Regions from separate parts of the Arthrobacter sp. 10T413_2 genome, predicted to be linked through region 1. Evidence: riboswitches for the same ligand, from Rfam matches in the RefSeq annotation. Region 1 holds a riboswitch; each other region holds the start of a gene.
The links. A riboswitch is a leader RNA that binds a small molecule or an ion and turns the genes downstream of it on or off. The one in region 1 is predicted to bind S-adenosylmethionine.

Region 1 (2,170 bases):
ACAGGCTGACAGGCCTCCGTCCGGGCCGGACAGCCGCAGGCGGCCTTAAAATAATATCGGCCGCCGTCTCGCGGGTGACATCATTGGCACCCGCGGGATGGCGGCCGAAGTGTGGGGCAGGCGGAGCGTTAGATCGTGACGGCCCCGGAGGCGGTCTCGAAGGTGACGGAGAGGATTCCGGGCGTGCCGTGCGGCGCGAGCCAGTTCACGGCCACGTCTTCCAGCGGCTTTTCCACGGGCTCGCCAAGCCATTCCGTGACGCGCTCTGCCGAACCGGCAATGGTCAGCGCGGACATCTTGACGTCGCTTGCGTAGGCGTTGGAGGGGTGAAGCTCCGGGTCACCCTCCCACTTGAGCATGTAGGGCACCTGCGGGTCGGCGATGAGGCCCAGGATGCCGATCTGCTTCCAGACCAGTTCGCGGCCGTCAGGGAACTTCCGGTTGCCGTTCACGGCGGCGCGGCCCAGCCGCTCCTCGAACGGTCCGAGATCGTCAACCTCGACGCACCAGCCCATCCAGCCGCCGCCGGCCTCGGAGCGTGCCCGGACTGCCTGGCCGAAGGGGGCCTTGTCCGATGCCGGGTGGTTCAGGACCTCCACGACCTCGACATACTTGTGTCCCGCGAGCGGGATAATCATGTTGCGTGTCCCGAAACGGGGGTGCACTCCACCCTTCACGGCTTCGACGCCGAGGGCAGACGCAATACGTTCAGTGGTGGCTGCCAAGCCATCGTGTTCACAGGCGTAAGAAACGTGATCCATGCGCATGCCCTCATCTTGGCACTTTGTGATGGACCTCTCAGCTTAGGCTTGCCTTACTGTCATGGGATGTCATGGGGTGACTGCAGGCCCGCGTGCCCGTCGTCTTCATGTTCGTCATAAAGCTATCCAGCGGCCTGCCGCCATTCCTACACTGAAGCAAGGTCATGAGCGCCAGCGCACAGCCCCGGCTTGCTGGCCGGCAACCCTCGTATCGCGGTGGGGTGCCCCGGGTGAAGACCTGGCCGTCCGGCGCCCGCCGGAGGGCAAGCGCGGCGCCTGTGCCGGCCCGGGCCGATGGCCCCGGACGGTGCTGTGCCCAGTCCCGACAGGAGCAACAATGTCCACTGCCTGGTCCTTCGAAACCCGCCAGATCCACGCCGGCCAGGAGCCCGACTCCGCCACCGGCGCCCGGTCCCTCCCGATCTACCAGACGACGTCGTTCGTGTTCCCAAGCGCCGAAAGTGCCGCGAACCGCTTCGCCCTCGCCGAACTTGCCCCCATCTACACCCGGATCGGCAACCCCACACAGGACGCGGTGGAACAGCGCGTGGCCAGCCTCGAAGGCMGCCTTGCTGCCCTGCTGCTCAGCTCCGGCCAGGCCGCCGAGACCTTCGCGATCCTCAACATCGCCGAGGCCGGCGACCACGTGGTCGCCAGCCCCAGTCTCTACGGCGGCACCTACAACCTGCTCGCCCACACGCTGAAGAAGTTCGGCATCTCCGTGACCTTCGTTGCGGACCCCGACAACCTGGACCAGTGGCGCGAGGCCGTCCGGCCCAACACGAAGCTGTTCTTCGGCGAAGTGGTCTCCAACCCCCGCCAGGACGTGCTGGACATCGAGGGCGTTTCCAAGGTGGCCCACGAGGCCGGCGTGCCCCTGATTGTCGACAACACCCTGTCCACCCCCTACCTCATCCGGCCGATCGAGTGGGGAGCGGACATCGTGGTCCATTCGGCCACCAAGTACCTCGGCGGCCACGGTGCCGCGATCGCCGGCGTGATCGTGGATTCGGGCAAGTTCGACTTCGGCAAGGACCCCGAGCGGTTCCCCGGCTTCAACACCCCGGACCCCACCTATAACGGACTGGTCTACGCCCGCGACCTCGGCGCCGGCGGCGCGCTCGGGGCCAACCTCGCCTACATCCTCAAGGCCCGGGTCCAGCTCCTGCGCGACCTCGGCTCCGCCGTGTCCCCGTTCAACGCCTTCCTCATCGCCCAGGGCATCGAGACCCTTAGCCTGCGCGTTGAACGCCACGTGGCCAACGCCACCAAGGTGGCCGAATGGCTGGAGGCGCGGGACGACGTCGAATCCGTCGCCTACGCCGGGCTGCCGTCCAGCCCCTGGTACGAGCGCGGGCGCAAGTACGGGCCCAAGGGGACCGGCGCCGTCGTCGCGTTCAACATCGCCG
Region 2 (2,787 bases), on a different contig from region 1:
CGGACCGCACCTCAAAAGAGAGGGCCAGCGCCAGGACGACAGCCGCTATCACCGCCGCCGCCAGGGCGGGCAATCCGATGAACACCAGGACGAGTTCCTGTGCCGGGCCGACCGGCACGGACGCCTCACCCCAGGGCATCGGCGGGAATCGCCGGGCACCGCCGGAAGGACGCCGGGTTGAATGCCGGGAGCATGAACGTTGCCAGGACGGCGTCGAGCAGTTCGGGCGCCCACGTGCTGTTCGCCCCCAGTGTCGGGCAGACGCCCAGCACCACGGGGGTTCCGTCCGCGCGGCGGCGGATCTGGACCTGGACCGGGCCGGTCAGCCCGAGCGTGCGGACGGCGGCCAGGCCCAGCTTCCGTACATCGTTGGCCTCGGCCGCCGGCACCCTGCGGCTGACTTCGTCGCTGCCGGCCCGCCCGTACGGGGTTTTTGTCTTCTCGAGGACCACCGCCACCGGCGCCATCGCGTTGCGGGGCGGCGTGCCGAACACAAGGGCCACGTAGTCGGCGCCCGGGATGAACTCCTGGACCAGCTGCCCGGGCGGCAGGTTCTTCCAGCTGACTGAGCCGGTCCCGGCCAGCAGGTGGACGGCGTGGGTGCCTTTGAAAGTTCGCGGCTTGACGACGACGGGACCGTTGAGCTCGGCCAGGGACGCCGGCGCGGCGGCGAGATCGCCCGGAACCCCGAAACGCGGGACCGGAATGCCGGCTGCCTGCAACGCCCATGCGGTGAACAGGTGGTCGTTGGCGAGGGCCACCGCGGCAGGGTCGCCGACGATGATCCGCACGTCCCGGCCGAATCCGGCGCGGGCCGCAGCCAGCACCGGGAGTTCCACGGTGAGGGTCGGAATGATGACGTTGATGGCTTCCCGGTCCACCAGCCGGCGCAGGTCCAGGACCATGTCCGGGTCCGTCGCCGGCAGGAGCCTGACTGCCGCTGCGGCGGTGGCGTCCTCGCCCTGCCGGGTGACGTCGCGGGMGTCGGAGCCGAGGCACGGGATGCCGCGGGCGGCGAGCTGGGCCGCGACGGTMCGGCCGGCGGCGCCTGCAATGCCAGTAACCAGAATGCGCGGGCCCACGGTTGCTCCATTCCGCCGATACCCGCCGGGCCGCGGCTGCGGCTCCGGCKGTAACGGCCACCGATTCACACAAAAATTGAGGGACAGACAACTGCACGAAGAGACAACTTGATCCACAGAAACGTGGGACGGGCCGACGCGTCAGTCCGATCCCCTCAGTAGACTGCGCAAACTCCCGGCGGACACGAGTGGGCAGTACCCGAAACTGGAGCCCGCTACTACTCGCCTTGGCGCCGCACCCGGCTCTCACCCCGCAACTCTGATTTCTCGGTCCGCCGCGTGTGTCACCCCGTGGGGCGCGGTCCGGTTACGGAACATGACGACGGCGGCGGTGCGGGCCGGCGTCGTAAGTGTTACGTTTTTGGGGAGTAATGAGAACCGGTGCCAAGCCCTGACTGGCCGGTCGGCAACCCTCCCTTTCGCGGCGGGGTGCCTCAGGTGAATACTCGGCATATCGACCATTCGAGCTGCAAGCGTGAAAGAGGAGATCCGTCGTGCCCGACACATCCATACCCGCTGTACCCGGTACAGCAGCCGCCCCCGCCGCAGCTTCCGCCGGCGAGGACAAACTGGCCTACCGCCTGTTMACCGGCGCCGACGACCGCGCCTTCTGTGAGCGCGTGTCGGCCGCCCTGGCCGAGGGCTATGTCCTGCACGGAAGCCCCGCCGCCACCTTCAACGGCAGCACGGTGATCGTGGCGCAGGCGCTGGTCCTGCCGGCCGCAATTGCGAGCGCGGACGCCGCCGTGGCCAACGCCGTCGATGAACTCGACAGTGACGAATTTGGTGCCGAAGACGCCTTCGAGGGCCACGCATGAGCTACGCCGGAGACCTCAGCCCGCACGAGGCGTGGGCCAAGCTGGAGGCCGGCGCCATCCTGGTGGACGTCCGGACCGAGGGCGAATGGGCCCACATCGGCATCCCGGATACGAAGGCCACGGACAACGATCCTCTCTTCATCCAGTGGACCCTCGCCGGCGGGGTGCCCAACCCGCACTTCGTGGAACAGCTCCAGCGTCAGGCGCCGGAGGACACCGCCGTCGAGCTCGTGTTCCTGTGCCGCTCCGGCGCCCGGTCGATTGCCGCCGCGACAGCCGCGACGCAGGCCGGCTACACCTCGTACAACGTCCTTGAGGGCTTCGAAGGCGAGACCGACCGCTTTGGCGAACGCACCGTCAACGGCTGGAAGAACCGCGGCCTGCCCACCAACCTCGGAAAGATTTAAGTGACTTTCAATCCCGACGCCGCCGGATGGGCGGCCGACACCCAGGCCGTCCGCGGAGGCCTTGACCGTACAGGCTTCCAGGAAACCGCCGAGCCGATCTTCCTCAACTCAGGATTCGTCTACGAGTCCGCGGCCGCMGCCGAGCGCGCCTTCACCGGGGAGGACGAGCGCTTCGTCTACTCCCGCTACGGCAACCCGTCCGTCGCAACCTTCCAGGAGCGGCTGCGGCTGCTCGAGGGCACAGAGGCATGTTTTGCGACGGCGTCCGGCATGTCCGCCGTCTTCACCGCCCTCGGCGCGCTGCTGGGGGCCGGCGACCGGGTGGTCGCCGCCCGCTCGCTTTTTGGCTCGTGCTTTGTGATCCTCAACGAGATCCTGCCGCGCTGGGGCGTCGAGACGGTCTTCGTGGACGGCCCGGACCTGGAGCAGTGGAAGTCTGCGCTGTCCGAGCCGACGACGGCGGTCTTCTTCGAGTCGCCG
Region 3 (2,064 bases), on a different contig from region 1:
GGTCCGGTGGTCCAGCTGACGGAGTCGAGCCGGGCGTCGCGGACAGCGCCGCCGCCGGCCAGGTGCGGGGTGCCGGCGTCGAGCCAGTCCGTGCGCCCCACCAGTACGCCGGTACCGAACGGGGCGTAGAGCTTGTGACCCGAGAAGGCGAGGTAGTCGACGTCGTCCGCGGCGATATCGATCCGCCGGTGCGGCGCCAGCTGCGCTGCGTCGACGACGATCCTGGCACCGTACTCGTGCGCCAGCGCGGCAAGGGCGCGGATTGGCAGGATCTCGCCGGTGACGTTGGAGGCGCCGGTAACGGCCAGCAGGCTCACGCCGCCGCGGGCGAGCTCGTCCCGCAAGCGGTCGATGGTGGCCGCGAGGGTGGGTGCGGCCACGACGCTGCGGTGCGGGACGTTCTGCCAGGGCAGGAGGTTCGCGTGGTGTTCGATGTCGAGGTAGATGACCTCGCCCGCGGGCCGGCCGTCCCGCAGCGGCAGGCACCCGGCCAGCAGGTTCAGGGAATCGGTGGTGTTGCGGGTGAAGATCACGGAATCGTCCGGCCGGCCGCCCACGAAGTCCCGCACGATGTCCCGGGCGTTKTCGTAGACCGAGGTGCTGATCTGGGAGGCGTAGCCGGCGCCGCGGTGGACGCTGGCGTAGTACGGCAGGATTTCGTTCAAGTAGGCCGAGACCACGGACAGGGCCGGGGCGGAGGCGCCGTAATCMAGGTTGGCGTAGCGGGCGTGGCCGCCCTTGATCAGCGGGGACTGGATCTCGGCGCCCGTGACGGCGGCGAGCGGACGTGCGGCGGCGGCAAACCGTGCGTCGACTTCGGGGGCGGCGGGGAAAATGGCAGTTGTCATGGGACCTCACTCGAACAGGACCCCACATCGTGGGAATCCGCGCTTGCCGGGTCCGTTCCGGACCGGCCAGGTCGTCACCCGGGGCACCCCACCGCGACTGGAGGGTTGCCGGCCAGCAAACCGGGGTTTAGCGCTGGCACTCGTGACCTGCATCGAGCGTAGGACATCGGTGCAGCCGGGGAAAAGGCGGCCTCCGAATGTGAAGCGTTTTGTTACGTGCGCGCCGKAAAGCGCACGTCGACCGAACAAACGACGGCGGCGGCCCCGGAATGGGGGCCGCCGCCGTCGTTTGTTCGGTTGTTGTGAAAGGTCAGATGATCCTAGAGGAGGTCGTCGAGTCCTGGGTTGAGCCGCTTGAGCACTTCCGAGTGGAGGATCGAGTTGGTGGCCAGGGCGTTGCCYCCGAAGGGGCCGTCCTCGCCCTCGAGCGAGGTGAAGCGGCCGCCGGCTTCGGTGACGATCGGCACGAGGGCGGCCATGTCGTAGAGGTTCAGTTCGGGTTCGCAGGCGATGTCKACCGCACCCTCAGCCACGAGGCAGTAGGACCAGAAATCGCCATAGGCGCGGGTGCGCCACACTTCCTCGGTGAGGCCCAGGAACTCGTCCAGGTTTCCGCGTTCCTTCCAGCCGCCGAGGCTGGAGTAGGACAGCGACGCGTCCTCGAGCTTGGAAACGTTGGACACCTTCAGCCGGGTGGCGGAGGCCAGGGAGCGGCCGGTGTAGGCGCCCGCGCCCTTGGCCGCCCACCAGCGCTTGCCCAGGGCCGGCGCGCTGACGACGCCGACCACCGGTTCGCCCTCGTCAACGAGGGCGATCAGGGTGGCCCAGACCGGGACGCCGCGGACGAAGTTCTTGGTGCCGTCGATCGGGTCAATGATCCAGCGCCGGGAGCCGTGGCCCGAGCTGCCGAATTCCTCGCCCAGGACCGCGTCGCGCGGCCGGGAGCGGGAGAGCTGGCCGCGGATGGCTTCTTKGGCGGACTTGTCGGCGTCGGTGACCGGGGTGAGGTCGGGCTTCGTCTCGATCCGAAGGTCCAGCGCCTTGAATCGGCTCATGGTCTGGGAATCGACGGAATCTGCCAGGACATGGGCAAGGCGCAGGTCATCGTTGTAGCTCGAATCGGTTTGGCTCATGGTTCCAAACTACCGTCTAAGCGGGCGGGCCGCCGGGAGGCCGCGGTGCTGCGCCGCGGGCCGGTGAGGGGCCGCATCAGGAC
Region 4 (2,210 bases), on a different contig from region 1:
GCTCGAAGGAGCGGTCACGGATTTCGCCGAGCCGGTTGAAAAACACGGCCCGGGCGAGGGTGTTCCGGGCCTCGCCCTTGTTAAGGCCGGCGGTGACTTTGCGGCGCAGGCCGGGGTCCTGGAGCCAGTCCAGCAGGAAGAGGGTCCGTTCCATTCTGCCCAGTTCCCGTAGGGCGAGGGCGAGCCCGTTCTGGCGGGCGTAGGCGCTGAGCTTTCGCATCATCAAAGAGGCAGTCACGGTGCCGGCTTTGATGGACGTGGCAAGGCGTAGGATTTCGTCCCAGTGCAGGCCAATCGTTGTCGTTTTGATCGTTCCGCCGATCAGCGGCGCCGGGCCCGGGAGTCCTGGATCGTTGGTGGGTGTGTAGAGGCGGGTGTCGCCGATGTTGCGGATCCGTGGCGCGAACCGGTAGCCGAGCAGGTGCATGAGGGCGAAGAGATGGTCGGTGAATCCGGCCGTGTCGGTGTAGTGCTCCTGGATCGCCAGGTCGGRCTCGTGATAGAGCAGCCCGTCCAGAACGTAGGTCGCGTCGCGGTCACCAACGTTGACGAGTTTGCTGTGGAAGGGCGAGTACTGGTCCGAGACGTGCGTGTAGATCAGCCGGATCCGATTCGCATCCCCGGAACGTATCACCATCCGGGTTGGACGTTTCGTAGGCGCGTACGCGGGAAGCGTTACAAAATTKGCCGCGTGGTTCCGCCACTCTGCGAAGACGCCTGGTGGTGTCTTGCGAACGATCGTTACCGTACCCAATCCGACAATGGCTACTTTTCCGCGCGTGGTCCCGGACCCCCTTTCCCCGGTGCGGAAATCGAGTTTTCGGGGTCCGTGCAAGTACCACCTTCTGGAAACGGGGGTTGAACGGGTCAGGGCCTGCAACTCTTCGCGGCGGCCCTCAATCAGCAAGGAAGAACCTGATTTCATGCCCCTTAGGCGAACCTCTACGCGCGATCGTGAAGATCAGCTGTGCGTCCTGTCGGGACCATCTAACAGGCCGCACCGAATTCAGCAGGGAACGCATCAACGTGCCGGCATCGAGACAAACGTGCTTTTCCCAAGTGCCTGCTACACAGAATTCCACCGTGCCGCAGCATGAATCGATGACGGGCAGCACGGCGACGGAGTCCGCCAGCGCCTCGTTGTCCGGTTTGAAGTGGGCTACTGGATGGGCTTGTTGTACCAAAGTGTCGACGCCTCTCACGATGCTCTTACCGTCGGGAACTTCTTGGCTCGCAGCGGTCGCTTCTTCATCCGATCCACCCACGAGCATGGGGTTGGCGTGTGACCAGTCGGCGCTTGGCATCACATCTCTTGAAGCTTCACTAAGCCTAGGTTCAGGTCTAGTGGATCAKGATTTATGTGAAGAAATCAGTGCAGGAATGGCTCGGAAACAAGCGGATTCCCCGACYGGGCGTTCCTTGGCAAATGAGTTCGAACCCAGGGTCCGCGCCCTCCGCGGTTTGCGGGAATGGGTGGTAGGAGTGAGCGCTGCAACAGGTTCCGTCACCGTCGTGCAGAGAGTKAGCGAGGCCCCTCTTAATCAGGGGACTTGAGTCCCGGCGGCGTGGCCACTCTTCCCGTCGAAGAAATGAAATTTCTGTTCACCATGTGTTTACCTGAAATCTCATTTCATGGCATGTGTGCCGTCTTTACTGAGTTGGGGGTGCCCACAACTCGGTGGGTGCCAGGAGGAGTGAGTGTGTCGGACCAGTTGGAGCTTTTAAGCGAGTGCGAGATCGGGGCGGGTGAGGTTGCTGCCCGGTTGCGTATCGTGTTCCCGCAACTCAGCACGAGCGATCGACGTATCGCGGATGTGTTGCTGACCCAGCCTGCCGTTATAGTCCATTCGTCTGTATCGGAGGTAGCTGAACTCGTCGGAGTGTCAGCCGCGACGGTCGTACGTGCTTGCCGGCGGTTCGGGTTTGAGGGATTCCAGGATGTAAAAATCTCGATMGCGCAGGATTTGGTTCGTACGGGGGCGGCGGAGACGGAGGGCCCCACTGGCGTTCTGGACGAGTCGACCTCCTCGGGTGAAGTCCTTCGCCGAATCTTGGGCGCGGGTTCGCAAGGGCTGGTCGACGCCCAGATGACCGTGGACGAAGAGCGCTTCATGGCCGCCGTCGAGCTGTTGGCGCCGAGCCCGCAGATTCTGTTCCTTGGCGGGGGCTCATCGAGCAGCATCGCCGCCGATGCGGCGTACTGGTTCACG

Region 2: it holds a riboswitch for S-adenosylmethionine, as region 1 does, so the genes downstream of both, AC1DBQ_RS08915 (DUF1737 domain-containing protein) here and AC1DBQ_RS22090 (bifunctional o-acetylhomoserine/o-acetylserine sulfhydrylase) in region 1, are expected to answer to the same signal.
Region 3: it holds a riboswitch for S-adenosylmethionine, as region 1 does, so the genes downstream of both, AC1DBQ_RS03985 (aminotransferase class V-fold PLP-dependent enzyme) here and AC1DBQ_RS22090 (bifunctional o-acetylhomoserine/o-acetylserine sulfhydrylase) in region 1, are expected to answer to the same signal.
Region 4: it holds a riboswitch for S-adenosylmethionine, as region 1 does, so the genes downstream of both, AC1DBQ_RS05375 (hypothetical protein) here and AC1DBQ_RS22090 (bifunctional o-acetylhomoserine/o-acetylserine sulfhydrylase) in region 1, are expected to answer to the same signal.

The regions. Positions count from the first base shown of each region.
Region 1 is NZ_JBFTHK010000263.1:2,124-4,293, forward strand. Features, by position in the region: gene AC1DBQ_RS22085 (VOC family protein) at 129-767, opposite strand; SAM riboswitch class IV at 922-1,037, shown strand; gene AC1DBQ_RS22090 (bifunctional o-acetylhomoserine/o-acetylserine sulfhydrylase) at 1,099-2,170, shown strand, end outside.
Region 2 is NZ_JBFTHK010000039.1:18,759-21,545, reverse strand. Features, by position in the region: partial or broken gene AC1DBQ_RS08925 (glycosyltransferase family 2 protein) at 1-139, opposite strand, end outside; gene AC1DBQ_RS08920 (ATP-grasp domain-containing protein) at 126-1,082, opposite strand; SAM riboswitch class IV at 1,450-1,564, shown strand; gene AC1DBQ_RS08915 (DUF1737 domain-containing protein) at 1,592-1,900, shown strand; gene AC1DBQ_RS08910 (rhodanese-like domain-containing protein) at 1,897-2,307, shown strand; gene AC1DBQ_RS08905 (O-succinylhomoserine sulfhydrylase) at 2,308-2,787, shown strand, end outside.
Region 3 is NZ_JBFTHK010000012.1:44,701-46,764, forward strand. Features, by position in the region: gene AC1DBQ_RS03985 (aminotransferase class V-fold PLP-dependent enzyme) at 1-848, opposite strand, end outside; SAM riboswitch class IV at 883-996, opposite strand; gene hisN (histidinol-phosphatase) at 1,169-1,981, opposite strand; gene rsgA (ribosome small subunit-dependent GTPase A) at 2,058-2,064, opposite strand, start outside.
Region 4 is NZ_JBFTHK010000019.1:8,351-10,560, reverse strand. Features, by position in the region: partial or broken gene AC1DBQ_RS05380 (Tn3 family transposase) at 1-604, opposite strand, end outside; gene AC1DBQ_RS05375 (hypothetical protein) at 897-1,202, opposite strand; SAM riboswitch class IV at 1,201-1,318, opposite strand; gene AC1DBQ_RS05370 (MurR/RpiR family transcriptional regulator) at 1,701-2,210, shown strand, end outside.